4 regions of the Mesorhizobium sp. UC74_2 genome follow, and region 1 is predicted to be linked to each of the others. Evidence: riboswitches for the same ligand, from Rfam matches in the RefSeq annotation. Region 1 holds a riboswitch; each other region holds the start of a gene.
What was found. Region 1 has a riboswitch for cobalamin ahead of ACFJIU_RS06705 (aromatic ring-hydroxylating dioxygenase subunit alpha). Riboswitches for the same ligand answer to the same signal wherever they lie in the genome.
Positions count from the first base shown of each region.

Region 2: it holds a riboswitch for cobalamin, as region 1 does, so the genes downstream of both, bluB (5,6-dimethylbenzimidazole synthase) here and ACFJIU_RS06705 (aromatic ring-hydroxylating dioxygenase subunit alpha) in region 1, are expected to answer to the same signal.
Region 3: it holds a riboswitch for cobalamin, as region 1 does, so the genes downstream of both, ACFJIU_RS23200 (TonB-dependent receptor domain-containing protein) here and ACFJIU_RS06705 (aromatic ring-hydroxylating dioxygenase subunit alpha) in region 1, are expected to answer to the same signal.
Region 4: it holds a riboswitch for cobalamin, as region 1 does, so the genes downstream of both, ACFJIU_RS08080 (CbtB-domain containing protein) here and ACFJIU_RS06705 (aromatic ring-hydroxylating dioxygenase subunit alpha) in region 1, are expected to answer to the same signal.

Region 1 covers NZ_CP170562.1:1,417,746-1,425,294, forward strand. Annotated here, with positions in the region: gene fdhA (formaldehyde dehydrogenase, glutathione-independent) at 61-1,251, opposite strand; gene ACFJIU_RS06690 (aromatic ring-hydroxylating dioxygenase subunit alpha) at 1,392-2,618, opposite strand; gene ACFJIU_RS06695 (hypothetical protein) at 2,667-2,945, opposite strand; gene ACFJIU_RS06700 (2Fe-2S iron-sulfur cluster-binding protein) at 2,942-4,033, opposite strand; gene ACFJIU_RS06705 (aromatic ring-hydroxylating dioxygenase subunit alpha) at 4,053-5,300, opposite strand; cobalamin riboswitch at 5,415-5,621, opposite strand; partial or broken gene metH (methionine synthase) at 5,689-7,549, opposite strand, start outside.
Region 2 covers NZ_CP170562.1:3,378,518-3,386,066, reverse strand. Annotated here, with positions in the region: gene ACFJIU_RS16480 (MFS transporter) at 1-1,032, opposite strand, end outside; gene ACFJIU_RS16475 (TetR/AcrR family transcriptional regulator) at 1,189-1,803, shown strand; gene bluB (5,6-dimethylbenzimidazole synthase) at 1,808-2,545, opposite strand; cobalamin riboswitch at 2,591-2,778, opposite strand; partial or broken gene ACFJIU_RS16465 (histone deacetylase family protein) at 2,990-3,917, shown strand; gene ACFJIU_RS16460 (exodeoxyribonuclease VII small subunit) at 3,921-4,172, shown strand; gene ACFJIU_RS16455 (DUF2277 domain-containing protein) at 4,238-4,522, shown strand; gene ACFJIU_RS16450 (winged helix-turn-helix transcriptional regulator) at 4,659-5,051, opposite strand; gene ACFJIU_RS16445 (MAPEG family protein) at 5,130-5,501, shown strand; gene ACFJIU_RS16440 (pirin family protein) at 5,622-6,542, shown strand; gene dxs (1-deoxy-D-xylulose-5-phosphate synthase) at 6,687-7,549, shown strand, end outside.
Region 3 covers NZ_CP170562.1:4,758,452-4,766,000, forward strand. Annotated here, with positions in the region: gene ACFJIU_RS23165 (hypothetical protein) at 1-9, shown strand, start outside; gene ACFJIU_RS23170 (hypothetical protein) at 1-269, shown strand, start outside; gene ACFJIU_RS23175 (amidohydrolase) at 361-2,058, opposite strand; gene ACFJIU_RS23180 (sensor histidine kinase) at 2,158-2,874, opposite strand; gene ACFJIU_RS23185 (hypothetical protein) at 2,880-3,506, opposite strand; gene ACFJIU_RS23190 (response regulator) at 3,559-4,230, opposite strand; gene ACFJIU_RS23195 (PilZ domain-containing protein) at 4,754-5,047, shown strand; cobalamin riboswitch at 5,121-5,328, shown strand; gene ACFJIU_RS23200 (TonB-dependent receptor domain-containing protein) at 5,599-7,368, shown strand; gene ACFJIU_RS23205 (ABC transporter substrate-binding protein) at 7,384-7,549, shown strand, end outside.
Region 4 covers NZ_CP170562.1:1,669,778-1,677,326, forward strand. Annotated here, with positions in the region: gene ACFJIU_RS08055 (homoserine dehydrogenase) at 1-1,201, shown strand, start outside; gene ACFJIU_RS08060 (methyltransferase family protein) at 1,251-1,721, opposite strand; gene ACFJIU_RS08065 (DUF1624 domain-containing protein) at 1,718-2,707, opposite strand; gene ACFJIU_RS08070 (MFS transporter) at 2,955-4,262, shown strand; gene ACFJIU_RS08075 (MFS transporter) at 4,422-5,621, shown strand; cobalamin riboswitch at 5,701-5,894, shown strand; gene ACFJIU_RS08080 (CbtB-domain containing protein) at 5,928-6,107, shown strand; gene ACFJIU_RS08085 (CbtA family protein) at 6,125-6,901, shown strand; gene cobU (bifunctional adenosylcobinamide kinase/adenosylcobinamide-phosphate guanylyltransferase) at 6,894-7,403, shown strand; gene cobO (cob(I)yrinic acid a,c-diamide adenosyltransferase) at 7,405-7,549, shown strand, end outside.

The sequences.
Region 1 (7,549 bases):
GCAGGCCATCGGTTCTCCCAAAGCCTGCGCCACGGCTGCGACATTTTTGGGTCGTCCCGATCAGGCAGCTTTCGAAATATCGCCATGCGGGTCAAGCACGTACTTGACCGCCGCGCCCTGGTCGAAGCTCTCGTAGCCTCGCGCGGCGTCCTCGAGCGAGATCACCCTGGCGTTGACGATATCGGCGATCGGCAGGCGATCATGCAGGATGGCCTGCATCAATTGCCGATTGTATTTGAGCACCGGCGTCTGCCCGGTGTGGAAGGATTGCGCCTTGGCCCAGCCGAGTCCAAGACGCAGCGAGAGGCTGCCGTGCTTGGCAGCCGCGTCGACAGCACCTGGGTCTTCCGTCACATAGAGCCCGGGAATGCCGATGGAGCCGGCAGCACGGGTGATGTCCATCATCTGGTTCAGCACGATCGCCGGCTGCTCGCCGCCGCTATGGCCGCGGGCCTCGAAACCGACCGCGTCGATCGCGCAGTCGACCTCGTTGGAGCCGGTGACTTCGGCGATCATGTCGCCCAGCCGGTCGCTCTTGGAAAGGTCGATGGCCTCGAAACCCACCTTGGCGGCATGGGCGAGCCGTTCCTTGTTGAAATCGCCGACCATGACGACGGCAGCACCGAGGATGCGGGCGGATGCGGCCGCGGCGAGGCCAACAGGTCCGGCACCGGCGACATAGACGATCGAGCCGACACCGGCGCCAGCGCGAACGGCGCCATGGAAGCCGGTCGGCAGGATATCGGACAGCATGGTCAGATCGCGGATCTTTTCCATCGCACGGTCGCGATCGGGGAATTTCAGCAGATTGAAATCGGCATAGGGCACCATGACGTAGCGGGCCTGCCCGCCGATCCAGCCACCCATGTCGACATAGCCGTAGGCGCCCCCGGCGCGAGCCGGGTTGACGGTCAGGCACACGCCCGTGTCCTGCCCCTTGCAGCAACGGCAGCGTCCGCAGGCCACGTTGAACGGCACCGAGACGATATCGCCGACCTCGAGCATTTCGACGTCGCTGCCCTTTTCGATGATCTCGCCGGTGATCTCATGGCCGAGCACCAGGCCGGCTTCCGCCGTGGTGCGGCCGCGAACCATATGCTGGTCGGATCCGCAGATGTTGGTGGAAACCACCTTGAGGATCACCGCGTGTTCGATGCGCCGGCCATCCGGCGCTGCGAATTTGGGATCGTCGATGTCCTGGACCTCGACCTTTCCGGGGCCCAGATAGACCACGCCTCTGTTCCTGCTCATGCTCTTCCTCCCAGTTGGATTTTCCCAGTCGGATCAGGAGGGCGTTCGATTGAATCGCCAAGCTGATCTAACTCTTTGCTGGAGCATGATCTTTTCCGAAAACGGGTTCCCACTTTTCGAGATCAAGCTCTGGTCATTCGCTACGGGCGGCTGATCTCCTCCAGATACCAGTTGATGTAGCGAAGCTCGTTGTGCTCCATCGGCGCGATCGGGCCGGGCACGAAATAGTGCGAGCGCACGCCACGCGCGGTGTGCTCGATGATCTTCTTGTCCTCCTCGGTGGTGACCTTCCAGAGCCAGGTCAGCTTTTCCAGGTCGTAGTCGCGGCCTTCCTCGGCGTCGCCGCGCACGAGCCAGATCAGCTCCATCTCGCATGTATCGGCGGTCTTCGGAATGAAGCGGTAGATCATGCCATGATCGGGGTAGCAGACGAGGAATGTGGTGCCGCCGAGATGGATCGAGGTGACGCCACCGTCATATTCGGCGAACCGTCCCATCAGCGGCGCAATCGGCTTGCCGTCCTGGCTGCCGGTGGAGACGCCGTCGTAGAGCGCATAGCGGAAGGTGTGGATCGCCTCCTGCCCCATTGCCGAGTTCTGCCAGCGATCGCCGCTGACGACCTCGATGCCCAGCGCGCAAGTCCGCGCCTCCATCGTCTGGTTGAGCTTCTCGATCATCTCGAGCGGCTGCTCCAGCGCATGGGTCTGGGAATATTCGGGATGTGCCGGTCCGCAGTGATAACACTCGACGTAATTTTCGACGGCCAGCTTCCAGTTGGCCTGCAGCGGATAGAGTTCGCGATGCGCCACCTTCGCTTCGCCCCAGCCATACTGGCCGCAACTGGTCCGCAGCGCCTGCTCGATCGGATCGAAGTCGAGCGGCGTCTCGGCGAAGCTGATGAAGACGAGTCCCGACGCGACACGAACATGCAGCTTCTTGAGACCGTGCTCGTTGCGGTCGAAATCCTTCGGCATCAGCCGCGCGGCGCGCAGTGAGCCGTCATTGGCGTAGGTCCAGGCATGGTAGGGGCAGACGAAGAACCGCGCATTGCCCTTGGGCTTGGTGCAGACCTCGGCGCCGCGATGCCGGCACACGTTGAGCATGGCGTGGATCGTGCCATCGGCCACCCGTGTCAGGATGATCTGCTCGTCGCCGAGTCGGAACAGCTCGAAGTCGCCGGGGTTGGGGATGACGCTGGCATGCGCCAGGCAATGCCAGTGCCGGCGAAACAGGCGCTCCATGTCGCGCTCGAAGATCGCCGGATCCATGTAGAACGGCCGGGCCAGGCCGTGGCCTGGCCGGTGCGTCGCGATCAGGTCGCCTATGGCGTCGTCGGCGGCTGATTGGTGAAGATGCACGATGCTCATTGCTGGCTACTCATCGTTGGCTTGGGAGGGCTGGCGCGGGTCTGATCTTCAAAGATTGGGAACGGGTCTCGGCCAGTCGTCGGAACAGGCGACAGTTGCCAGAAGGCTGCGCAGCACCGCGACATCGGGATGAAGGGAGCCGCGACGGTCGATCAGTTCGATCTGCCGCTGCGCGGCAATCTCGAGGCAGATGCCTGGCGGCACGGACATCAGCCAGTCGGCGAAGACTTCTTCCGGTGGCGGCAGCGGCGAGATCGCCGCCATCGTCCTGCCGTCGACCTTTCGCGGTCGCGCCGCGACAATTCTTGCGTCGTCGCGGGTGGTCATGCCTCGATCTCCAACGCGGTGAGTGGCTTTGAGCAGCAGGCGAGGATGTATCCCTCGGCGATCTCCTCATCGAGGATGCCGCCATTGTGGTTCATCTCCACGTCGCCTGAGACCTTCCTGACGCGGCAGGTGCCGCAGAGACCGAACTCGCAGGCCGCCGAGATGCGGACGCCGCTGGCGCGTGCCGCCTGTAGCACCGTCTGGCCGGGCACACATTGGCCATCGACATTGGAACTGGCGAAACGGACCGGCACCGTCGCCTCAGCGGGCACAACTGCTCCTGCCTCGGTGGTGGCCGGGGGCGGGACCTCCACGGGGGGGGCGCCGAAACTCTCCTGGTGGTAGTGCGCCATGTCGAAGCCGGTCGCCTCCAGCATGGTGCGCACGGCACGCATGAATGGATCGGGTCCGCAGCAGAACACTTCGCGCTCGTGGAAGTCGGGCGACAGAAGCGGCAGCCTGACGGCGTCGATCCGCCCCATATGGCCGAACCAGCTTTCGCGGCTCGACCGCTCCTCGATCATGAAACCGAGCGACAGGCCGGGCATGTTGGCGCCGAGAAGTTCCAGCTCCTTGCGGAAGATGATCTCTTCGGGCCGCCTGGCGCAGTTGACGAAGGCGATGTCCGTCCATGGCGCGCAGTCGTTCAGCCAGCGCAGCATCGACATCATCGGGGTGATGCCGGAGCCCGCCGAAATGAAAAGATACTTCCCGGCGGCGTGGTTGTGATGCGAGAAATCGCCTGCTGGGCCGCGTGCCTTGATGCGCGATCCGCGCTTGAGGTTGTCGAACATCCAGCGCGTGCCGATGCTGCCGGCCTGCGCCTTGACGGTGATGGAGATCGAGAACGGCCGCGATGGCGACGAGGCCAGCGTATAGGTGCGCATCAGCGGACCATCGGCCGTCGGCAGCTCCAGCGTGATGAACTGGCCCGGTTTGTAGCGGAACCAGGTCTGCGCGTCCGAGCGGAAGGTGAAGGTCTTCACCTCCGGCGCTTCGTCGACGATGCCGGCCACTTCCAGCACCTGGAGGCGGTCGTTCCATGGCGTCATCTCGTCGAGATGGCGATAGAGGTGGACACCCGTCATGGCGTTCATCGCAGTGGCCTCAAGCGACGCTGCGCAGCGCGGGTCTTTCACCTTCGGTCAGCCGAGGCTCCATGAAGCGCGCATACCATTCGACGAACTGGATCACGCCGCCTTCATGCAGCTCGGAATAGGGTCCCGGCTGATAGGCCGGCGAGTTGATGCCGAAGGCATTCTCCTCGACGATGCGGCGGTCCTCGTCATTGGTCAGCGTCCAGACGTGGATCAGGTTCTGGAGGTCGTAGTCGATGCCCTCGACGGCATCCTTGTGCACCAGCCATTTGGTTGTCACCGCCGTCTCGGTGGCGCTGATGGGAAGAACGCGGAACGTCACCGCGTGGTCGCCCAGTATGTGATTCCACGTCGTCGGATAGTGGTAGAGCATCAGGGTGCCGATGCGGTCGGTGGCAACGGCGTCGGACAGGTTGCGCTGCACGGCGCGCTGGCCGGTCATGGTGTAGCTCACCGCGTGCGGCAGCAGCGGCGCGCGTGTCGTGCGGTATTGACCGGCCGTATCGATGACGAAACGCGACGGCAGTCCCGATGCTTCGCAGCGTGCCCAGTGTTCCAGCAGCTCGGGGTCATCCTCGACACCGTTGACGCCGGTGACGGTCGGGGCTTCCGGGAAGGTCTTGCAGAGCTCCGGATGGTTGCCCGCGCAATGGTAGCATTCGCGGTTGTTTTCCCAGACCAGCTTCCAGTTGCCCTTCTCGACGATGGTGCTCTCGAAGGCGATCTTGGCGTCGGCCAGGCGATGCGGCAGGAAGTAGGGCTCCATCATCTGGCGGAAGGGCGCAAACTCCGCCGGCTGGTCGGCCAGGCAGACGAAGATGTAGCCGCCGGCGCTTTCGCAGGCGACCGGCTTCAGGCCGTAGTCGTTGCGATCAAAGCCTTCGGCCATCTGCCGGGCAAACAGCAGCTTGCCGTCGAGGTCGTAGGTCCACTGATGGTAAGGGCAGACCAGGCGCGCGGAGGTGCCTTTGTCGGCGGTGCAGACGCGGCTGCCGCGATGGCGGCAGGAATTGTGGAAGGCACGGATCCTGTTCTCGCGGTCGCGCACCAGGACGATCGGATAGGCGCCGATCTGGACGGTGAAGAAACTGCCGGGCTTGGCGATCTCGCAATCATGCCCGACGAACAGCCAGTCGCGATACCAGATCAGCTCCATGTCGAGCTTGAAGAAATCCGGATCGGTGTAGAAGGGCTGTTCCAGCGAGAAGCCATCGCGCCTCGCGCGAATGAGCTTCAGCATTTCATGACGTGCGTCCATGTCCTGTCCTCGTCAAAGGACTGAACTGGTGGTGATGGAGGGTAGATGGCCGTACTTGACGGTCTTGGACCGGCGCACGGCTTTCTGCCTCTTGACCGCCCACCGCGATCAGTCGAGTTCCAAAAAGTCCACGGCTGGTTTCCGGGCTCCGAAGCTGTCCTTGCGGGACCGTCTCGACACCTTCCCAGGCCTTCGCCCAGTGGTCTGTCGTCGAGACAGAAGCTTCGCTACCGTTGCGGGGGCAGCGCCGGCATCAAACCGGCTTCCCAATTATCCCTCCGGCGTGGTTCGCCGGAGAGCACCTTGAACATGGTGATCTGATCACGGACGCCGTGCCGGTGCGATGACGAAAGCGACATCGGCGCAGTGCAAAGACGACAGGGCGGAATTACTCAGCGGCCTCGGCTATCGGCGAGGGCACATAGTTAAGGATCGGTCCAAGCCAGCGCTCGACATCGGCGACGGCCATGTCCTTGCGCGCGGCATAATCCTCGACCTGATCGCGCTCGACCTTGGCGACGCCGAAATAGTAGCTTTCGGGCTGGGTGAGATAGAGGCCGGATACCGACGAGCCGGGCCACATCGCCATGCTCTCGGTCAGGCGCACGCCAATCCGCTCTTCCGCCTTGAGCAGGTTGAACAGCGTCACCTTCTCGGTGTGGTCGGGCTGGGCTGGATAGCCGGGGGCAGGGCGGATGCCGCGATAGGGCTCGCCGATCAGGTCGTCTGGCGCGAGGTCTTCATCGGCAGCGTAGCCCCAATATTCCTTGCGCACCTTCTCGTGCAGACGCTCCGCGAAGGCTTCGGCGAAGCGATCCGCCAGCGCCTTGACCAGGATCGAATTGTAGTCGTCATTGGCGCGCTCGAAGCGCTCGGCGATCGCGACCTCCTCGATGCCGGCCGTCACGACGAAGCCGCCGATATAGTCGGGCCTGCCGCTCTCGCGGGGGGCGACGAAATCGGAAAGCGCGACATTCGGCTTGCCGTCGCGCTTGGTCAGTTGCTGGCGCAGCGTGAAGAAGGTGGCGAGCTCGGTGTCCCGGGCTTCGTCGGCAAACAGCTTGATATCATCGCCTGTGGTATTGGCGGGCCAGAAGCCGAGGACGGCTTTCGGCGCGAACCACTTCTCGTCGATGATCTTCTTCAGCATCGCCTGCGCGTCGTCGAACAGTTGCCGTGCCGCCGGCCCCTGCTTTTCGTCTTCGAGGATCCTGGGATAGCGCCCCTTCAATTCCCAGGTCTGGAAGAACGGCGTCCAGTCGATGTAGCGGGCGAGTCGGCCAGGTCCCAGCTTTCGAACACCCTGGTCCCGAGGAATGAAGGTTTCGGCGGCTGGTAGCCGGCCCAGTCGACCTTGTGGGCATTGGCGCGCGCCTTGGCCAGCGGCAGGCGCTGCTTGTCCCGTTCCGAGCGCTCATGCGCCTCGGTCACCTTGCGATACTCGGCCTGGATGGTCTCGACATAGCCGGCCTTCATATCGGGCGAGAGCAGGCTGGAGACGACGCCGACCGCGCGGCTGGCGTCGGTGACGTAGACGGCCTGTCCCTTCTGGTAGCGCGGATGGATCTTGACCGCGGTGTGGACGCGGCTCGTCGTTGCCCCGCCGATCAGCAGCGGGATGTCGAAGCCTTCGCGCTCCATTTCCGAGGCCATATGCACCATCTCGTCCAGCGACGGGGTGATCAGGCCGGAAAGGCCGATCACATCGACCTTTTCGTTGCGCGCGGTTTCGAGGATCCTGGCCGCCGGCACCATGACGCCGAGATCGATGATCTCGTAGTTGTTGCAGGCGAGGACCACGCCGACGATGTTCTTGCCGATGTCGTGGACGTCGCCTTTCACAGTGGCCATCAGGATCTTGCCGGCGCTCTGGCGTTCGCCATTGTCGATGCCTGCGGCGGCATTGGCGAGCTTCTCGGCCTCCATGTGCGGCAGCAGGCCCGCGACGGCCTGTTTCATCACGCGGGCCGACTTAACCACCTGTGGCAGGAACATCTTTCCCGCGCCAAACAGGTCCCCGACGACATTCATGCCGGCCATCAACGGGCCTTCGATGACATGCAGGGGGCGCTCGGCGTTCAGCCGTGCCTCGTCCGTGTCGGCATCGATGAATTCGGTGATGCCGTTGACCAGCGCATGCGAGATCCGCTGTTCGACCGGCCACTCGCGCCAGGCCAGGTCCTTCTCCCTGGTTTCCTTGCCGGCCGTGCCCTTGTAGCGCTCGGCGATCTCGAGCATGCGTTCGGTCG
Region 2 (7,549 bases), 2.0 Mb from region 1:
GATGCCGGTCATCACCCAGGTGATGCCCTCGGTCAGCATGGCCTCGGGCACGCGCCGTTCGATCAGGCCGAAGGCCATGATGAAGGTGGGCGAGATCGCCACGCCGCTGGCGAAGACTGCGAGTGCCAGCAGGGGGACGGTGTCGGCGACGAGCAGTGGCAAGGTGGTCAAGGCGACGATGGCAATCGAAAGAGCGAGCAGCCGCTGTTTCGGGGCCTGGAGGTTCAGCGCACCGATGATGAGGCCGACGACAAAGGAGCCGGCGGCATAGACACCGATGACCAGGCTGGCGGCGGTCGGCTGGCCGAGCTCCTTGGTGATGGCCACCGAGCTCACCTCTGCGGTGGCGAAGATCGCACCGACGAAGATGAGGGCCAGCGTGATGATCTGGACGGGACGCAGCATGATCGCGGAACCATTGCTGCCATGCTCCGGCTGCCGGACCTTGGGCTCACTGGATCGTTGCAGGATGAAGGCGGCCATGCCGAAAGCCAGCAGAAGCGTGCTCACCAGCATGCCGGCTTCCGGGAACAGCGCCACACTGAGGCCTACCGAAAGCGAGGCGCCGGCAATATAGACCAGTTCGTCGGCGACCGACTCGAAGGCAAAGGCCGTGTTGAGCTCGGGACGATCGCGGAATTTTTCCGTCCAGCGCGCACGCACCATGGCCGGCACGCTGGGCATCGCCGCGGCCAGGAACGCCGAAACGAACAGGGTCCAGCTCGGCCAGTCATAATGGGTGGCCGCGAGCAGTGTGAGGAAGGCGATGACGGAGATGACCGTGGTCGGGGCGGCCACGGCAGTCTGGCCGAGCCGGTCGATCCATCGCGAGATCTGTGGGGCGGCAAAAGCGTTGGTCAAGGCGAAGGTGGCCGATACAGCACCGGCCAGCCAATACTCGCCGCGCGCCTGGGACAGCATCGCGACAATACCGATGGGAGCCATGGCGATAGGCAGCCGCGCAAAAAAGGCGGCGGCTGCGAAGCCCTTGGCCCCGGGGACTCTGAAGATTTCACCATAAGGATTGCGCATGGGAGCACTCCTGAATTTTGAGGGTGCGCCACTTACATACGTGGCGTATGCGAATGAGATAATTGCATACGTCACGTATGTCAATTAATATACGTCGTGTATGTAAAAAAATATACGCGACGTATGTGAAAAGCAGAAGCGGCAAAGGAAACACCAATGAGGACAGCTCATAAACCCCGCAGCGAAATGATCGCCGAGACGCGTGCGAAACTGATTGCCTCTGCGCGGCGGGCCTTTGCGACAGTCGGTTACGCGAACGCATCGATGGATGATTTCACCGCCGAAGCGGGGCTGACGCGTGGCGCGCTTTATCATCATTTCGGCGACAAGAAGGGGCTTTTCGAAGCCGTGATCGCCCAGATCGACTGCGAAATGGCGGCGCGTCTCAATGCTGTCTCCGCCAAGGCCGAGACGCGCTGGCAGGGTTTCATGGACGAAAACATCGGCTATGTCGAAATGGCGCTCGATCCGGAAGTCCAGCGCATCGTGCTGTGTGATGGCCCCGCTGTCCTTGGTGATCCGGCGCAATGGCCCAATGCCAACGCCTGTATCCTGTCGGTAACCAAGAACCTTGCAGCGCTGAAGGAAGATGGGGTTATTCGCCGCGACATCGATCCTGAAGCGATGGCACGGCTGATCAGCGGCGCCTCGCTCTATGCTGCGCAGTGGATTGCAAACTCCGATGATCCTGCCGCCATATCGACAAAGGCGGTTAATGCGTTTCGCGCGCTCATGGAAGGTTTGCTGGTGGACGGCAAGACTGCTGCCTGACTTCTCATCCTCTGCCCGCGATCGCGTTGGCCGCGGCTTTCAGCACATCCTCGCCGGCACCGGCATAGGTCTCGCTCATGACGAGGTCGCAGAGCGGCAGGCGCGAGCCCCAGCCATTGCGTTCAAGGTCGGGTCGGGTGGCGAATTCCGAGACGTGCCCGACGCAAAGATAGGCGACAGGCACGACATGATCCGGGATGTCGAGCAGGTCTCTGAGCGCTTCGGCGTTCAGGATGCTCACCCAGCCGACGCCAATCCCTTCGGCCCGTGCCGCCAGCCAGAAATTCTGTACCGCGCATACCGTGCTGAAGAGATCCATTTGCGGATTGTGCCAGCGCCCGAGCGGCGAGTTCTCGCTGCGCGAGCGATCGCAGGTGATGCAGAGATTGAGCGCGCTTTCGCAGATGCCTTCCAGCTTGAGCTTGCGGTAAAGCGCCTGCCGATCCTCCGCGATATGCGGCAGTTCCTGGGCTCGGGCTGTCAGGAACAGATCGCGCACCGCCGCGCGCCGTTTCTGGTCCCGGATGACGATGAAGTTCCAGGGTTGCATGAAGCCTACGGACGGTGCGTGGTGCGCAGCCGTAAGCAGGCGGGCAAGCACAGCGTCGTCGATCGGGTCGGGCCGGAAATGGCTGCGCACGTCGCGACGCGTGAAGATGGCGCGATAGATGGCCTCACGCTCAAAATCCTCGAAGGCAAGATCTCCGGAGGTATGGCATGTATGGTTGCGGACGGTGTTCATCGCGTTTCCCTTGCGATCGAAACAGCGTCATCCACCCGTCCATGCGGATGACCATTTCTGCCTGGCCGGTCTTCTGGCTCGGGTTCGTCCCGCTTGCCGGCGCCTTCCCGTCCTTGCGCGGACAGTGGCTCTTGCCGAGCGATCCCCCCTCACAGCGTTGGGCACGCCACGGATTTTCACCGTGTTCCCGATTCTCCCGCCTTGCGGCAGGCACCTGACAGTGCGGCTAACCTAGCCGAGTTCGCGGGCAAGGACAGCCCTGATGTCGACGTCGGATGACGCCTTTTCCCCAGCAGGATGAGCAATTCCAGCAAACGCGCAACGGTTTTGCGTCCGGAATCGCGTTAAAACAAAAGTTGGAGCGTTTCCGCGTTTCCGTTGAAAACGGAAACGCTCTCATGCTTGTCGCGTGGCCATCATCTCCATTGCTGATAAGGTGGCGCCATGACGACCCGTCTCTACACCCATCCGATTTTTCTGGAACACATCACGCCCGCCGGGCATCCGGAGCGACCGGACAGGCTGCGCGCTATCGAGCGGATTCTGGACGACGAGGTCTTTGCCGCCCTCGACAGGCACGAGGCGCCGATGGGCGACGAGACGACTGTTCTCTATTGCCATCCAAAGGATTTCGTCGAGCGCGTCCGCAGGGCGATTCCGCAGGAAGGTATTGCCGTCATCGATTCCGACACGGTGGCGAGTCCCGAAAACCTGGCAGGCGGCGCTGACCGCCATCGGCGCCGCCAATGCCGCCGTGGACGACGTTTTCACCGGCAAGGCCGACAATGTCTTCGTGGCCGCGCGTCCGCCCGGCCATCATGCCGAGAAAACCACCGCCATGGGTTTCTGCCTGTTCAATACGGCTGCGATTGCCGCTCGCTACGCACAGGAAAAGCACGGCGTCGAGCGTGTCGCCATCGTCGACTGGGACGTTCATCACGGCAACGGCACGCAGGACATCTTCTGGGACGACCCATCGGTGCTCTATTGCTCGACGCACCAGATGCCTCTTTATCCTGGCACCGGCGCCAGAAACGAGACTGGCGCCGGCAACATCGTCAATGCGCCGCTGGCGCCGGCGACGGGTAGCGATATCTTTCGTGAGGCGTTCAACACGCGTGTCCTGCCGGCGATCGATTCTTTCGCGCCGGACCTTGTGATCATCTCGGCCGGTTTCGACGCGCACCATCGTGACCCGTTGGCCGAGATCAACCTTGTCGAGGATGATTTCGACTGGGCGACCGGGCAGTTGATGGATCGCGCCCGCCGTCATAGTTCAAACAGGCTGGTCAGTTTGCTGGAAGGCGGCTACGACCTGCACGGATTGGCATTTTCGGTCGCAGCGCATGTCGGCCGCCTGATGAAAGGATGAGCCATGGCTGAGGAAGCGAACCAGGACGTCAAGGCGATGAGCTTCGAGCAGGCGCTGGATGCGTTAGAGAAGATCGTCGACGATCTCGAACGCGGCGACGTGCCGCTCGACCAGTCGATTCGCATATATGAACGGGGCGAGGCGCTGAAGGCGCATTGCGATCGCCTGCTCAAGGCCGCCGAGGACAAGGTGGAGAAGATCAGGCTCGCCCGTGACGGCAAGCCGGTCGGTACCGAGCCGCTGGACGGGGACTAGGAGCCTGAGAGGCCACTAACGGGAACGAGGGGCAACGCCGGATATATCAAACGGGAGAGATATCCATGTGTCGCAACATCAAGCCGCTGTTTAACTTCGAACCGCCGGCGACCGATACCGAAATTCACGAGGCGGCGCTGCAGTTCGTGCGCAAGATCAGTGGCTCCAACAAGCCCTCCATGCGCAACAAGGAAGCCTTCGACAACGCCGTGCGCACCATCGCCAATGCCGCGCATGAGCTGCTTGTCGTCCTTGAGACGACCCAGCCGCCGCGCAACCGCGAGGAGGTGGCGGCAAAAGCCCGCGCCAAGTCGGCTGAGCGCTTTGGGCCCAAGCCGGTGCCCGCCTAGGGCAGTTTAAGGAAAAGTGCGTAGCGGTTTTCCGTCTGAAATTGAGAAAAAATTAGAGCGTTCCCGCATTCCGAAAACCGGAAACGCTCTGGTCGTGCCGTGATCGCTCCGGTCGCACAGGCCGCTATGTTGCCGATCAGGACGCCGAGGGGGCCACCGACGGCTTGTCGAAATCTACGGGTCGGGCGGCATAGAACCGTTCCGGCGGCGTCCAGCGCTCGGGCAACTCTTCTTCACCCCACCGTGCGAGCGCCTGCAGGGCGGGAATAAGCGCCGCGCCTTTGGCCGTCAGAGCGTACGCGCCGCGGGTTGCACCTTGCCGCGCCTGTGTCTGTCGGATCAGGCCGGCCCCCTCCAGTCGATGCAGTCGCTCGGCCAGGATGTTCGTCGCGATCTTTTCGGCCATCGCCAGGAAGTCGGAATAGCTGGTCGCTCCCACCACCATCGAGCGGATGATCACGAGCGACCACTTGTCACCGATGATGTCGAGTGCCGAGGCAATTGGGCAGCCGGTGCGGAACTTCGTCATGGGTTCAATATGATTTTCTAACTTGCAATTTGCAAGTAAAAAATGGTTAGCTCGCGAAAACGTTCGTTGGAGGGGGAAATGCTTCCGGTTACGTCCATCGTCGCTGCGTTGGCAGCTCTTTCGCTGGTAGCCTTGAGTATTGCGGTCAGTCTGCGCCGCAAGAAGGTGGGTGTGCGTCTCGGCTTCAGCGAAGACCCGACGCTGATGCGCCGCATTCGGGCGCAGGGCAATTTCACCGAATATGTGCCTCTGGCTTTGATCGTGCTCGCCATCGCCGAATACCGGCAGGCGCCGCCGGTCGTTTTGTGGACGATCGGTGGACTGCTGATCGCCGGTCGGTTCTTGCACTTTGCTGGCATCATGACGGCCAGGACACCGTTGAGCGCACCGGGAATGGCTGGCACCTATTGCGCCCTGATCGTCGGCGCGATCACGCTCCTCTCCATCTGAGTGCACAAGCATCCGAGACTGACCGATCGGTGAACGCATCGTCGCCGCATCGCCGGTTTGCCCCGGGGAGACGGGGGTATAAGTTCCATCTGCAAGTCATCAGCAGATGGAGCCGGCCCGATGAGCTTCTTTCCCGGAAACGACCCCGAACCCGGTGATGCCTTTTCCTGCGACGCCATCGAGTTGATGGTGGTGCCCAACGCAAAGGACATAGGCGGTTTCGAGGTGCGCCGTGCCCTGCCTACCGCAAGGCGACGGTTGGTCGGTCCTTTTATCTTCTTCGACCGCATGGGACCGGCCATCCTGCGCGCCGGCAAGGCGCTGGACGTACGCCCGCATCCGCATATCGGTCTCTCGACAGTCACCTATCTGTTCGACGGCAAGATCAGGCACCGCGATTCGCTCGGCACCGAGATGGTCATCTCGCCCGGTGACGTGAATCTGATGACGGCAGGGCGTGGCATCGTCCATTCCGAGCGCACGCCGGAGGAAATGCGCGGCGCGCCGATGTCGATGTCCGGCCTGCAGACATGGATCGCGCTGCCTGACAGGCAGGAGGAAATGGCGCCTGTCTTCGAAAACACCGCCAACGCCGAGTTGCCGGAGTTCGGTGCCGAGGGCGTGTCGGGCCGCCTCATCATCGGCGAGCTGGAGGGCCGCCGCGCACCGGTGACCACCTATCACGACACGCTGTATGCCGATATTCGGCTCGAACCTGGTGCAAGGTACCGCATTGCCGCCGACGCCGAGGAGCGTGCCATCTATGTGCTCGACGGGTTCGTCTCCATTTCCGGCGACAGTTTCCCCGAAAACCGTCTTCTGGTGTTTCGTCCTGGCGACGAGATCATCGTTTCGTCGGAATTGGGTGCGCATTTCATGCTGTTCGGTGGCGCTTCGCTGGGGTCTCCACGCTACATCTGGTGGAATTTCGTTTCCTCATCGAAAGAACGCATCGAACAGGCCAAGCAGGAATGGAAGACTGGCCGGTTCGATATCGTTCCGGGCGATGAAAAGGAGTTCATTCCGCTGCCTGACAAGTGAGCGTGTCATTGCGGCACATTTACTTTCGTTGGTCGGAGGCCTATTCGATTTTTTGAATATTCTTGAACGTGAGCTCGAGCGGGCCAGCCATTGATCGCCAGACCCCAAACGCCGCTTCTCGACAAGGTCCGCATTCCTGCGGATATGAAGAAGCTTTCCGAAAGTGACCTGCCGCAGCTCGCGGAAGAGCTGCGCACGGAACTGATCGATGCCGTTTCGCAGACCGGCGGACATCTCGGGGCAGGTCTCGGCGTCGTCGAACTCACCGTGGCACTGCACTACGTTTTCGACACGCCGGAAGACAGGATTATCTGGGACGTCGGCCACCAGGCCTATCCGCACAAGATCCTGACCGGCAGGCGCGACCGTATTCGTACGCTCCGCCAGGAGAACGGGCTTTCCGGTTTTACGCGGCGTACCGAAAGCGAATACGATCCGTTCGGTGCCGCCCATTCCTCCACATCGATTTCGGCTGGTCTCGGCATGGCCGTGGCGCGCGATCTCTCTGGCGGCAAGAACAACGTCATCGCTGTCATTGGCGATGGGGCGATGTCGGCCGGAATGGCCTTCGAGGCGCTGAACAACGCCGGCGCTCTCGATGCGCGCCTCATCGTCATCCTGAATGACAACGACATGTCGATCGCCCCGCCGACCGGGGCCATGAGCGCCTATCTGGCGCGTCTCGGCTCGGGCAAGACCTATCTTGGCCTGCGCGATTTCGGCAAGAAACTGACATCCTATCTCGGCAAGCGCGCCGATCGCGCCATCACCCGCGCGGTCGAGCATGCGCGCGGCTACGTCACCGGCGGAACCTTGTTCGAGGAGCTTGGCTTCTTTCACATCGGCCCGATCGACGGTCACAATCTCGAGCATCTCATTCCGGTGCTGAAGAATGTACGCGACAATGGCAAGGGCCCAGTGCTGATCCATGTCGTGACGCAGAAGGGCAAGGGTTACGCCCCCGCCGAAGCGGCAGCCGACAAATATCATGGCGTCAACCGGTTCGA
Region 3 (7,549 bases), 2.9 Mb from region 1:
AAGCCATGACAAGACATGTGTCCATCGATCCTGACGAACTGAAGCGCATCGTCAAGGAAGCCATCCGTGAGGAGCTTTCCGCCGCCGGATTGCGCATCGATGAGCCCGAACACCAATTTGAAGCTCGGGAGGATTTCCGGTTCCTCCGGAACTTCCGTCAAGCGCTGGCCGGCATATCGAGCAAGGTCGGCGCGGCCGTGATCCTGTCCATCGTTTCAGGGTTGCTTTGGCTGCTGTGGAATGGCGTCCAGGCCTTGCCAACGAAGTGAAGAACGAATGCCCGGTCGTGCAGGAACTGCTTCCATTCACGCGATGCCAGCCAGACGACAGCTGACGGCGCCAAGCAAGGGGAAACGTCCGTCAATCTCCGAGCAATTTGTCAGGATCGTAGACAGGTTTGCCTTGCAGAACCGTAGCAACCACCTTTGCGTTGCCGATGGCCTTGACCGGAACCTTGAGGATATCGCGGTCGATTATCGCAAGATCCGCGATCTTGCCGACCTCGATCGAGCCCGTCGTCCTGTCCTGATGCAACAGGCGGGCCGGGTTGATGGTCATCCAGGCGATCGCGGTAGCGACGTCAGGGGCACCGTCTTTCTGACGCGTGACAGCGGTCTGGATCTTGATCAGAGGCGACAGCTCGTCGGCGTCGAAATCGCTGCTCATCACCACATCGGCCCCCATGGCCTGAAGCGTGCCGGCGGGCATCATGGTGTCGGCCCTGTCGCCGATGAACTGGCGGATGAACTGTACATAGTCCGGATCGACGGAACTCGGGGCGAGCTGGAAATCGGCGACCACGCCCAACTGCTTGAAGCGAGGCAGATCGGCCTTGTCGACCAGATAGAGATGCGTCAGGCGGTGCGGCCCGGGCGCAGCATCGGCTTGCGCGATCGCGTCGAGAGCAAGCCGTGCACCACGATCCCCGGTCACATGATAGTGCAGTTGAAATCCCTTTTCGGACAGAACCTTTGAATAGCGGTTCAACGTGTCGATGTCGAAATAGAGAAAGCCGCGATCGAAACCGTGGTCGATGCCTGCTCCCGGCCGATAAGGTTCCAGAACCGCGCCGGTGCGCTGTTCTAAAATGCCGTCGACATAGATTTTGACCTGATTGAAGCGCAACAAGCTGTCCGGGTCATTTGAGAACTGCTTTGTCAGCGCTGCGACCTGCTCATCGAAAGGCATGTCCGGGTAGACGTAGAGCGCGTTGGAGGCCCTGACTGTCAGCGTGTTGTTGGCCAGTGCCTTCTGCCAGACCTTGACATGCCCCTGTGGCCAGAAACCTCCCGCATCACTCACGGTGGTGATGCCGTTCTTGGCCATGGTCTTCAGCGTCGGCAGCATGCTCTCATAGGCAAACTCGACATTCTCCGGTGTATCCGGGAACGCCAGGTTGCGCAGTTTCTGCTGTGCATTCTCCAATACCACACCGTTCGGCTTGCCTGTTTTCCTGTTGCGCAGGATGATGCCGCCGGGCGGATTGCCGTCGATCGCATCATAGCCGGCAGCACGCATGGCGGCCGAATTGGCCCATGCGCCATGGCCAATATCATCAAGAATCAAGACAGGGCGATCGGGTGAGATCTCATCGAGCAGCGCGATCGGATTGTCGCTCTGATCGAGCAGATTGGTCATGCTGACGCCAGAGCCGAGCACCCAGTCGGTCTTGCTGCTTTTCACACAGGCCTCGACCGTTGCAAGTGTGTCGTCGAGCTCGTCGAAGGGACCGAACTCGCACAGGATCTCGTTGACGCCGGCTTCGACGAGATGGACATGCGCATCCTGGAAGCCCGGCAGCACCATCTTGCCACCGAGATCGATGACCTCCGCTTCCTCGCCGGCGACTGCCACAACATCCTGCACCGCGCCAACGGCAATGATCATGCCGTTATCATCAATGGCCATGGCCTCGGCGGTCGGTGCCTTGGGATTGACGGTGTGAATGCTGGCGTTCGTCAGCACCTTGGTTTTGGCAAAGGCAGGCGGACTTAGCGCCATGCCTGCGGCCAGAAACAGTCCGGGAAGGTGCAATCGGCAATCGAAAATGCCAACCATCAATGGCCCTCCGAAACATGAGGCGATCTAAGCTGCTTTGCAGGAGGTACACAAGCAGCGATCTCTTCGCGCATGATTCTCTGGTTCGGTCCGGTGGTTTTAAACTCCCGCCTGCGCAGCAGATTCCGCGTCGACCGGGTGCGCCGAGTTGAACGACAGACGCACAGTCAGCCCTCCCCCTTCCGTCTCTCCGAGTGCAACCGTACCGCCATGCGCGTTCATGATCTGGTCGACGATGGCAAGTCCCAATCCCGTGCCTTCGCCTTCACGATCCCTGCCGCGCACGAACGGCTGCAGGACGTCGCGACGCTCATCCGACGGAATGCCCGGACCGTAGTCGACGACGCGGATTTCGGCCGGTGAGAGCGCCTCCACGACTATCAATTTCGTGCCGACGGCGTGCCGGACTGCATTGAGAAGCAGGTTTTCCAGTGCAACCCGGATCGCAGCCTCTGATCCGGAGAGCGAGACCGGGCGTGCCGGCGATCTCAGCTCGATGTCGATGCCGTGCTTGAGGGCCATCGGCACCTGATCGGAGACAACGGCCCTGGCGACGGCGGCAAGATCCATGTCGGCAAAGGTCAACGACTGGCCGGACAGACGCGCAAGCTGAAGCAGCGTGGTTACGATGGAACCGAGGCGTTTGGTGTCGCGGATCAATCCGTCGCGCAATTCGCCATCCGGCAATCGCTCCAGCTTCAGGCGCATCTTGGTCAAAGGAGTGCGCAATTCGTGCGCAGCATTGGCAAGGAAGTTGCGCTGAGCAGCAAAGGCGGCGTCGATCCGCATCAAGGCCGTATTGAAGGCTGCTACCATGGGCTTCAGTTCGCTCGGTGTGTCGGCGTCCGATATGCGTCTGCCATTGGGCAGCCCATCGATCCGCTCGGCGGATCGCACGACACGTTGTACCGGCCTTGCGATCGTGCCCCGGACGATGATGACGGCGATCGATGTGGTGGCAACAGGATGGCACCAAACAGTGGTAGCAGCCCCTGCGATCGCACCGGGACAAGGGCGACCAGAACGGTCTCCCAGTTCGAGAGCACGATCCCGCCAACGGAAACAATTTTCGGGCCGTCGCCTCGGCTGACCGACCTGATGCCCAGCATGTCGTGATTGTCTTGCCGGTAGCGGAACTCCGAATATTGAATTTCGCGCGGGGTCTGGTCGAACACCCGCTTGACCTCCGCGGGTTGTTGCCCATGTGAAATCACCTGCCGGCCATCGTCGATGACATACCAATAGGCCGGCTGGGCTTCGGCAAATTCGATGATGTTCGTGGCAAGCTTCTGCCTGTCGAGCGTGAGGTGGCCATCGGCATCATAGGCGATGGCGGCACCCAGCGTACGGGACAGTTCGCTGGTGTTGATCTGCAGGCGGTCTTCCGCGCTGATGCTGACGATGATCGCAAGTGTCAGAACCGTGCCGAGCAGCATCACGATCGCCATGCCGACGACCAGCAGCGCAGCGACAGGAAAGGCGATCGAGCGGTTCAAACTGTCACTCCAGAACCAGCATGTAGCCGATGCCGCGCACGCTCCTGATGACGGCCTCGCAGTCGGCATCGCGCAAGCGCCTGCGCAGGCGCGATATGTGTGAATCCAGCGCGTTCGATTCGATGTCCTCACCGATGTTATAGACGGAGGACTCCAGCGTTTCCCGCTGCACGACACGGCCGGCGCGACGCATCAGCGTTTCCAGTATCGCAAGTTCACGCCGCGGAATGTCGAGCACTTTCTGCCCGACGCTCGCCATCCGGTGGTTGAGATCGAAGGCCAGATTGCCGAATTGGGTCGAACCCAGCACGTCCAGGCTGTAGCGGCGCAGGACCGCACGTGCACGGGCGACAAGTTCCGTTGGTTCGAACGGCTTGCCGACATATTCGTCGGCGCCTTTGTCCAGGGCCGAGGCGATATCGTACGGATCATCCAGCGCGGTCAGGACCAGGGTCGCTGGCCGCGGTTGCAGCCGTCTCAGCACCGGAAGCAGCGAGAGTCCATCACCGTCAGGAAGCCTGCGGTCGATGACCACAAGATCAAATTTATGAGCCATAAGCGCGGCTTCGGCCTCGGCAATGGATCCAAAGGTGTCGGATATGCCGATCGCGCCCTCCATGATGGCTTTGAGGGAAGAGGCGAGTTCGCGATCATCTTCAACGATCAGAATATGCATGAAAGCTCACTTCCATCGAAACCCGGCACTCCAGGAGTGGACGCGGTCAGCCCTCATATCGTTCGCCATCTCGCGAGCGATAGTCCCTGCGATCCCTTTCAATGTCGAACCTTTGCAGGCATCGCGAAAAATCGGGGGTGTCGTCATCGAACCCATATGACAGGCATCGTTCCCGATCGCGTGTATTCTGGCACGCCGACAGCAATACACCGATGCATACGACATAGAACAAACGCATTTGCCGACCTCGAACTGTTTCACAGGCGGCCTGTTTCCGGGCGTCACATTGCAGCAATGTTACGAGCCGCCACGCTGCCAGCGATGCGAATGCATCCCCCGGTTTCATTTCCTTCCAGGCATTCGAGGTTCCGCGTCCCGGCATCTTAGTGGACAGCAGCTAGCCCGGATCTTGACGGACGGTTAGCCATCCCTTGCGGCAAATCGCCGATACAGCTCGCGGTGGCATTGATGTTCTCCGCGCCTTTCCTAAAATATCAGGTCTGCAGCGTGAGTCCCTACCGTCATGTCCGAGCAGGAAGCAAACCATCACGATCGCGAGCATCGGCAACGTGTGCTCAAAGGGGCTACCATCATCACCAGCATCCACAATTCGGAAATCCCTTGCGTGGTGCGCAACCAGCATACGAATGGCGCGGAACTCAAGGTGGCCGCCGATGCCATCATTCCTGAACGTTTCAGCCTCTATGTCCCTGTTGACGGTGTCGCCTATGAATCGCTGGTGCGCTGGCGCCGCAACGACCGCGTCGGCGTGCAATTCACCGGTACTGGCCCGAAACCGCGGTTCCACTACGGCTGACCCTCCAACCTTCGCTCGGACCGCTCACCGCTGCTCCACATCCTAGCCGGTTGACGCTCGGCATTGCCGCGGCTAGCTTCGGGTTGGAGCTGGTTCCGCCGCGAGGCGGATGAAAAGGGAACACGGTGCGGCCGAACCATCGGTCAAAGCCGCGACTGCCCCCGCAACTGTAACCGTTGAGCCTTCTTCCATGATGCCACTGGCCGCCTCGCGCGACCGGGAAGGCGGAAATGGGCGATGACACGGAAGTCAGGAGACCTGCCTGTTCCAGTCACCCATGCTTGATCACGAGGGGTGATCAGGCGCGGTCGTCCGTGGCGGTGACACGTGAAGTGTTGCCGCATGCGAGAACGGCCAGGAAGTGCGACTGAACGCAAATCTGTCCTAGCCAATCCGTCTGCGGTTCGAAATGAACCTCACGGCGCTCGACCGCGCCGTCAATCCTTTTGGGGGCGGATTTGAAGAAGACATTCTTGCTTGCCAGCACAGCATTGTTGGCTTTCGCAAGCCATGCCGGCGCTCAGAACAACAACATTCCCGGCAATGCCACGATGCTGGAACGCATTGTCATCACCACGCCGCTCCGACGCGAGACGACGCTGGAGCGTTCGACCTCGTCGGTAACGGTGGTCGACCGTGAGAGCATCGAGCACTCGGCTGCTCCCGACCTGCCTTCCCTGCTTAAATCCTACACCGGCGTTTCCATCGTCTCTTATGGCGGCCAGGGTGCTGCATCCAACCTCTATCTGCGTGGCATGTCGGCCAGCCAGACGCTGGTGCTGATCAACGGCGTGAGGGCAAGTTCGGCCACTACCGGCACCGCCTCGCTCGGCAATATTCCGCTCGAGTCAATCGAGCGCATTGAGGTCGCCAAGGGCGCGCATTCGGCGCAATACGGCTCCGACGCCATGGGTGGCGTCGTCAACATCATCACCAGGCAAGGCGGCCCTTGCGCAGACGGCCGCAACAGCTGTGGCTCGGTAACAGCTGGTGTGAGCTATCCGTGGGGAGGCACGTTGTCCGGCAATGTACGCGGCCAGAGCAGAAGCGGCTTCGACTATTCCCTCGGCGGCAGCCTGACCGGCACGCGAGGCTACGACTTCACGCTGCCGACCGCCTACGGCCATGAACCGGACGATGACGGTTTCCTGCTCGGCTCGATCAATGCCTCGCTGTCGAAGCAGTTCGACTGGGGCCGGATCTACGGCGACGCTCTGCTTGCCCGCAGCCGCGGCCAGTACGACGACTCGTATCCTGGCGCGAACGAAGTCGACACGACAAGTTTTGCCGGCAAGCTCGGTACCGAAATCAGACATTCCGAAGATTGGTCCTCGACCATCGAGCTGTCGAGTTCGGTCGATCGCTCCCGCAACTTCCGCGATGGCGTCGCAGGCGACAGCCGTTTTAACTCCAGCCGTCACGGTCTCTTTGCCTCCACCACCGGGAATTTCGACACCGGTGCCGTTGCGCATGTGCTGACCGGCGGTGCCGAAATCTATCGCGAACAGGTCAATTCGACCGTCGATTTCGATGTGAAGGCGCGAACGCTCGCTGCAGTGTTCAGCCAGTACTCGCTGTCCTATGAGGCGCTCACCATAGACAGCGGCATCCGCTATGACCACAATGGCCAGTTCGGCGGCGCCACCACATACAATGTCGGCGCGAGCTATGAGATCCTGCCAGACCTGAGACTGCGATCATCCTATGCCACCGGCTTCCGGGCGCCGAGCTTCAACGAACTCTATTATCCGAACTACTCCAATCCGAACCTCAAGCCGGAAAAGTCCAAATCCTATGAGATCGGGCTGAACTGGCAGGCGAGCGCCGACACCAATCTGGATGTTGCGTTCTATCAAACCTGGCTGACCGACGCGATCGCCTCCAACCCGCCGACCTACCTGCCCTTCAATGTCGCCAAGGCACGTATCACGGGTTTCGAAGCGGCACTTGCGCACCGGTTCAGCACCGAATGGAGTGGAAAGGTGAGCCTCGATGTCCGTCAGCCGCTGAACCAGGACAACGGCAAATACATCCCCTACCGCGACCGGCTCAAAGCAATGGCCGAGGTTACGTATAGCCCGATCGAGCAGTTGGACCTGACGACGCGCCTGCTCTACGGGGCGGCGCGCTACGCCAATGCCGCCAACACGACGAAGCTGCCGGACTATGTCACGGTGGACTTCACCGCGCTCTACGCATTGGATGCCTCATCGCAGGTGAAATTCGCGGTCGAGAACCTGTTCGACGCCGATTATTCGACGGTGACGGACTACCGCGCCCCCGGCCGCACTTTCAATCTGAGCCTCACCCGGACATTCTGAACCGCGGAGATGACGATGCAGGCAAGGGTACAGATCGCGACGACTACCGGCAGGGCTTCCTGCCGCTATGGACGAACTCTGCCCTTGAGCCTGATGGCAGGTAACCTGTTTCTAGCGGGCGCCTGCGCCGCCCTAGCCGCTGAAGCGCCGAAGCGTGTCGTTTCCATGAATGTCTGCACCG
Region 4 (7,549 bases), 250 kb from region 1:
TACGGTGACCGCCGTTTCGGCACGCAGCCGCGACAAGGACCGCGGCGTTGACCTTGCCAAGGTATCCTGGTTCGAAAACCCGGTCGATCTTGCTCGCTCGAACGAGATCGACGTGTTCATCGAACTGATCGGCGGCGACGAGGGACCAGCGCGCGACAGCGTCAGGGCAGCACTCGAGGCCGGCCGTCATGTGGTGACCGCCAACAAGGCACTGCTTGCCAAGCATGGCGTGGCGCTGGCCGAGATTGCCGAGAAGAAAGGCGTGCTGCTGAACTATGAAGCGGCGGTGGCCGGTGGCATTCCAGTCATCAAGACGATGCGCGAGGCGATGGCCGGCAATTCGGTCAATCGCGTCTTCGGCATCCTGAACGGCACCTGCAACTATATCCTGACCCGTATGGAGGCCGAAGGCCTGTCCTTCGAGGCATGCCTGAAGGACGCACAGCGTCTTGGCTATGCCGAGGCCGACCCGACCTTCGATATCGAAGGCAACGACACGGCGCACAAGCTCGCTATCCTCACCAGTCTTGCCTTCGGCCACAAGATCGCTGCCGACGACATCTATCTGGAGGGCATTTCCAACATCACCCAGGCCGACATCCGTGCCGCAGCCGAACTCGGCTATCGCATCAAGCTGCTCGGCGTTGCCCAGCGCACCGAAAGCGGCATCGAGCAGCGCGTGCACCCGACCATGGTGCCGACCGCCTCGGTGATTGCGCAGGTGCACGGTGTCATCAACGCCGTGGCGATCGAGACCGACATACTGGGCGAACTGCTGCTGTCCGGCCCCGGCGCCGGTGGCAATGCCACAGCTTCGGCCGTCGTCGGCGACATCGCCGACATTGCCAAGAGCCGCCCCGGTTTCCAGCATGGACCGGTGTTCGGCCGTCCTGCCAAGGAGCTGAAACCCTACAAGAAGGCCCAGATGCGCAGCCATGCGGGGGGCTATTTCATTCGGCTAACCGTGCATGATCGCGTCGGTGTGTTCGCTTCCGTGGCCAAGCGCATGGCAGACAACGACATTTCACTGGAATCTATCGTCCAGCACGCCGTCGGGCCGGAGGCGGTCGACAAGAAGACCGTCATCCTGGTCACGCATGAGACCACGGAAGCGGCGGTACGCAAGGCGGTTGAAGCCATCACAAAGGACGGTCACTTGACCGACAAGGCACAGGTGATCCGCATCGAACGGGCTGGCTGAGAACGCATGCCGCAATGGTCCAACGACATCCGATGAGGGCCGAGAGGCTTCAGATCCAGCGGCGCACGCGTTTAGCGTAGTCGTGATACTTCTTGCCGAATTTGCCGGCGAGGGTCTTTTCCTCGCGCTGGATCACCAACCTGCTTGTCACCAACCCTGCCGCAAACGCCAGCAGGATGAGCCAGACGTTGCCGATGATCAGCCCGATACCGATGACCAGGGTTGCCAGAGACAGATAAATCGGGTTGCGGCTGAGGCCGAATGGTCCGCTGGTCAACAGGTGTGCCGGAGTGGCGACCGGGTTCAAGGGCGTTCTGGCCCTGTACATCAGGCGTATGGCGGTGAACCACAACGCCACCGCGCCCAGCGCAGCCAGCCAACCGAAACCGAACAGGATGTCGCCGAGGACGTCTCCGAACCAGGGCAGTGGATAGAGAATGCCCAGGCCAACTCCGACGATCAGCGCAATCAGGAAGATGATCGGCGGCAACGGAAACGGCAGGCGCGGGGCGTCGGTCATTGCGGTTCCCCAGGGCTCATGGCGTCCTCGGTCTGAACCGTGCATGTGCTGGCGAGGTCACTGATGCGCGTCCTGGCCGAAGCCGGCTGGTCGCCCTTCATGATGCCTGTCAGCAGGCCGTCCTTCTCGACCGCGGTGAGCATGCAGCCACAATAGCGCACACAGAACGCGGCGTCTCGGCTGTCCTGGCACGATGCCTGGCAGGCATTGGTGAAGCCGAGCTTCGGATCCTGTGCCGGGGCAGGCCATATCTGTGCGAACAGCCATACGCAGCCGATCAGCACCGGCTGGTGGATGAGGTAGAAGGCCAGGCTGTGGCGACCGATGAAAGTGAGCGGGCGTTCAAGTGTCCGGCCGAACGAGACGTTCGCCAGCCGTTCGAACAAGCCAGCTGCCTTGGCGGTCTTGGTCAGGCCGATGCCTACCAGCACGGCGCCGAACCAGGGAAACAGCGGCACATAGTCGTTCGAGCGCGGATCGGCCGACGAGAGGCCGACCCACAGGAGTGCGGGATGATCGAAAATGGGCGAGCGCAGATAGAATGGAGCTGCTATCACCAGTGCGGCGACGACGAATGCCACCAGCGCCGGCACGCGCAGGAACAGGAGGCCGAGCACGCTGGCCAGGGCGATCTGATGCAGGATGCCGAAGAAGATGAAGCTGCTGGGCGTTGCGAAATACGTCACCAGCGAGATCGCAGCGGCCGCCACCACCACCATGGCGAACCGTTTCCAGAAGCCCGGCCAGCGGATGCGGTCGCCGTGCGCAAGCACCAGCGAGACGCCGACCAGGAAAAGGAAACTCGACGCAATGCAGCGCGCATAGAGCTTCCAGGGTCCGTGCGCCGTCAGTCCGGCGCTTGCATACCCGAAGAACTCAAGGTCCCAGGTGAAATGGTAGCTGGCCATCGCCAGAAGCGCGATGCCGCGCAGGGCATCGATAACGGTAATGCGACGGGAGGGATTTGTCTGCTGTTCGAGGCTCATGCGGCGGGATTCGAAATTGCAACCGCACAATGCCTAGCACGGATACGGCCCAAGCGAGAATGGTTGGCGGCGCTTCTTCCGGTCAACCGCTCGAGCAATGGAATTCTGAAACGTTGACCGGATCGCCGCCGCCGTCTAGCAATGCGATCATGAACGTTGAAATGATCGCATTCGTGGTAGGAAGGCGCATGGGCGGGGTGGTGTAACCATCCGGCGAAAGCACCCATGCGCGGCAAACAGGCTCCTGATGGAGCCTTTTTTATTGCCGTCGGATCGGGTCGGCCATGTCCGATCCGCCAACCTCCACAAAATCAAGGACGCGATCATGACGAAAGATCGTCATTTCCCGGACACGGGTATACCGGGTGCGGGGACTGCGGGCAGCATTTCGAAATCTCGATTTGTCATTCTTGTCCTGCTGTCCGCACTCTCGGTGCTGCCTGTCAACATCATATCGCCGTCGCTGCCCAAGATCGCGATGGAATTTGGTGTGGACTTCGAGCTGATCAGCCTTGCGGTCGCGGGGTATGCGATTGTGACCGCGCTCGTGGAACTGATCTCTGGCGCGATGTTGGATCGCTACGGACGCAGACCCGTGGCGCTGGTCTCGCTCTCGCTCTTCATTCTGGCTTCTATCGGTTGCGCGCTAGCCCCTGATATTGTTGTTTTCCTCGTGTTCCGCGCAATGCAAGCTTCGATTGCCGCCTGCTTTTGCGTGGCTCTTGTCGCCATCAAAGAGACATCGAATGAATATGAGGGGACGAGCAGGGTGGGCTACGCCGCGATGGCATGGGCCTTGGCGCCGATGCTCGGTCCTACCTTAGGAGGAACGCTGGATGAACTCTTGGGGTGGCGGACGATCTTTGTCGTTCTTGCGGCCTTCGGCGCAATTATTCTCTCTCTGTCGAAACGAGAACTGAGCGAGACACTCTCTCCAGTCAGGCGAAGCGGGGTCTATCTCGGCTCATATGGACGGCTGCTAAGTTCGGTTGTGTTCTGGGCTTACATAGTCGTGATGGCCTCATCGTCCGGGATACTTTACATCTTCCTGGCCGGTGCACCTCTGGTGGTCGGTGGATCGAGTGCGCTGCTCGGCCTTTTCATGGGGATGGTGCCCGCGGGCTTTGTCTGCGGCAGTTTTCTGACCGGCCGTTATGGCTTGAGGGTGCCTCGGGCCACATTGCTCATCGCTGCTCGTTTGCTGACCTGTGTCGGGCTCCTGTTTGGCCTGGTTCTGTCCGCGTTCGATATGACGCATCCCTTGGCGTTTTTCGGCCCGTGCATGTTCATCGGCCTTGGCAATGGGTTGACGCTGCCCGCCGCCAATATGGGGGCCATGACAATCCAAAAGGGCATGGCAGGCACCGCAGCGGGACTGGCAGCAGCAATGTCGATCGGTGGCGGGGCGTTGATCGTCGCGGTGGCGGGGCAGTTCCTCGGCGCGTCGGGAACTGTCAATACGCTTTTGAGCTCGATGTTGATCGTCTCTGCGATAGCCTTGGCGGCCGCGGTTGCCGTGGCCTTTGTCGATCCAGGCTCACGAAGAACGCACTGATCGATCCTCACAGGCTTGATGCGGCAGCCTATCGTTGTGCCAGCCGGTGCAAAGTGGTTGGCCGGCTTCGCATTCCGGCGCTAGCGCGTCGGTTTCCTGCTACCGGCCCGGCCATCGGCGACGCAGATTTCCCGTTGCGAGTCGTTAGTTTGGGAATCCATGTCCACGCATGTCCGCCATCCGATCTGGCTACCGGCGGTTCCGCCGGCGGACGCGCGCACCTTTGCTTCGCTTTACGCCATCGAATCCGCCGCGCGAGCCACGGTTGCCTCGGTTATCCCGATCCAGGCCTATGAGATCCTGAGGAACGAGCAGACGGTCTCGATCCTCTATACGATCGTCTCGTTGCTTGGTCTCTCGGTCACGCTGTTCATGCCGATGCTGATCCACCGCTTCGCACGCAGATGGGTCTACACAGCCGGTGCGCTGCTGCTTGCGATCGGTTCGCTGTTCTTCGTCACCCATTCGCTGCCTGGTCAGATCATCGGCATGCTCTGCCGGGTAATGGGCGCGAGTGCGCTGTCGATCACGCTCAACCTCTACATCATGGACCATATCCGCAAGACCGACCTCATGCAGGCTGAGTCCCTGCGTATGGCGTGGTCGATGATCGCCTGGACGAGCGGCCCGACGCTCGGCATCTTCCTCTACACACGCTACGGCATTTATGCTGCGCATGGAGCCGTGGCCGTTTTTGCACTCTGCCTGCTTGCGCTGTTCTGGTACTACCGGCTTGGCGACAATCCGATGATCGTGCCGGGCAAGAGCCGCCCCATCAATCCCTTCGCCAATATCGGGCGCTTCGTCAGCCAGCCCCGGTTGCGGCTGGCCTGGCTTATCGCTTTCGGCCGTTCCTGCTACTGGACCACGTTCTTTGTCTACGGCCCGCTGTTCATGGTCATTACCGGCCAGGGTGAACTTGCCGGGGGCTTGCTGGTTTCGGCCGGCAACGCTCTCCTGTTCGCTGCCATTTTCTGGGGCAGGGCAGGCAAGCGTTATGGTGCACGCAACGTGATGACGCTCGCCTTTGCCGGGATGGCGGTGTCGCTGTGGCTTGCCGGCGCCATCGGCGAACTCATCCCGCTCGCCACCGCCGGCCTGCTCCTGGTCGGCGCCTTGTTCACCATCGCACTCGATGCGATCGGCTCCACCGCCTTCATGCGCTCGGTGCGCGCCTACGAGCGGCCGCAGATGGCTGCAGTTTACCGCACCTACCTCGATTTCTCGGAGCTGACACCACCCTTGGTCTATTCGCTGGTGCTGGCCTTCTTCGGCCTGGGATCGGTTTTCGCCACACTTGGTTGCCTTGCTGCCGTCTGCGCCATTGTTACCTGGAGATATCTGCCGAAATCGATGTAGCGACGACAGCCGGTCACCAATGACGCGGATGCGTCTGGCGATGGCGGAATTTGGTTTGCCGGGCGCCAGAATTCTTTCTATAGTTCCCGCCGTCGTCGGTCCCTTCGGGACCAAGAGGGAATACGGTGGGGAGGGGGAAACCATCCGAAGCCGTGGCTGCCCCCGCAACTGTGAGCGGTAGTCCTCTCCAATGCCACTGAGGCTTGTCTCGGGAAGGTGGAGAAGGGCGCTGATCCGCAAGCCAGGAGACCTGCCGGCGACGGCAATGACGGTAATGCCCTCGGGTGGAGGGCGAAAGGACAGACCATGAATACCGCTTCCGTTTCTCTCGGCGCTTCGACCTCTTCGCAGTCGCGCTTCCTTCAGCTGGCAATGGCTGGCCTGCTCGGCATCTTCGTCATCGGCTTCACCGGCTTCTCGCATATCGAGGCCGTGCACAACGCCGCCCACGACGCACGCCACTCGATGGCGTTCCCCTGCCACTAACCCAGGGGGAACCCACCATGTCTGTTTTTCGCAACGTCGTGTTTGTCGCGGCGATAGCGGGCCTGTTGGCCGGCATCGTTCTCGCCTGCTTGCAGGCCTATGCAACCGTTCCCCTGATCCTGAAGGCGGAAGTCTATGAACAGGCCGCCGGCGGCCATGAACATGCGGCTGCGCCTGCAGCCCCCGCTGCCGATGCCGGGACCAACGCAATGAGTTCGGCTGCGCCAGCGCCCGCGGCTGCTCCGGCCGAGGAAGAGGAAGGTTGGGCACCCGCCGACGGCATCGAGCGGTTCTCGTTCAACGTACTCTCCAATGTCGTAACCGGTATCGGCTTCGCGCTGATCCTTGTCGCCTTCTCGGAATTCGCCGGCGGCATCGGCAACTGGCGCCAGGGTGTGTTCTGGGGGCTTGCCGGTTTTGCCGTCTTTACGCTTGCGCCAGGCCTTGGCCTGCCGCCGGAATTGCCGGCGATGCCTGCTGCCGATTTGCTGCCAAGGCAAGCCTGGTGGATCTCCACCGTCGTCGCCACGGCCATTGGCCTTGCGCTCATCGCCTTCCGCCGATCCTTGCCGCTTACCGTGCTCGCGATCGTGCTGATCGTCGCGCCTCACGTCGTTGGCGCGCCGCAGCCGGAGAGCTACGACACGCCGATCCCGGAAGGCCTGCATCACCAGTTCGTGGTGGCGGTTACGCTGACCAACCTGGTGTTCTGGGTTGTGCTGGGTGCGGTCGTTGGCGTTGTGCGCGGCCGCTTTACCGGGCAGGCATCGAGCCTTCGCGACAGCTTTGCCTGATCGCCTGACCTTCATCATCGGCGGTGCGCGCTCCGGCAAGAGCGCGCATGCCGAAAAACTGGTTACGGCGCTGCCGGCGCCCTGGACGTATATCGCGACCGCTCAGGCTTACGACGACGAGATGCGCGAACGCATCGCGCATCATCGTGCTCGTCGAGGCGAAGGCTGGGAAACGGCGGACGCGCCACTCGACCTCGTCGAATTGCTGGTGCGCCTGCCTGCCGGGCGACCGGTACTGCTGGATTGCCTTACGCTCTGGCTGACCAATCACATGCTGGCCGGGCATGATATCGAGGACGAATGCGCCAGGCTGACCGCCACACTGTCGAAACCGCGCGGTCGGTGGTTCGTGGTGTCCAATGAAGTCGGGCTTGGCATCGTGCCGGACAATGCGTTGGCGCGTCGCTTCCGAGATGCTGCCGGGCGTCTCAACCAGCAGGTTGCGGCGGTGGCCGACGATGTGGTGCTGACCGTTGCCGGCCTGCCACTCAAGGTGAAATGACATGGTCGAGATCGATGACAGCGAAGCCGAGCGCCATCGCACCAAGATGGCCAAGCGCAAGGCGGTGCAGGACGCAGAGGTGGCGCAAAAGACCATCGAGAAGGGCCTGCTCATCGTCAACACCGGTCCCGGCAAAGGCAAGACCA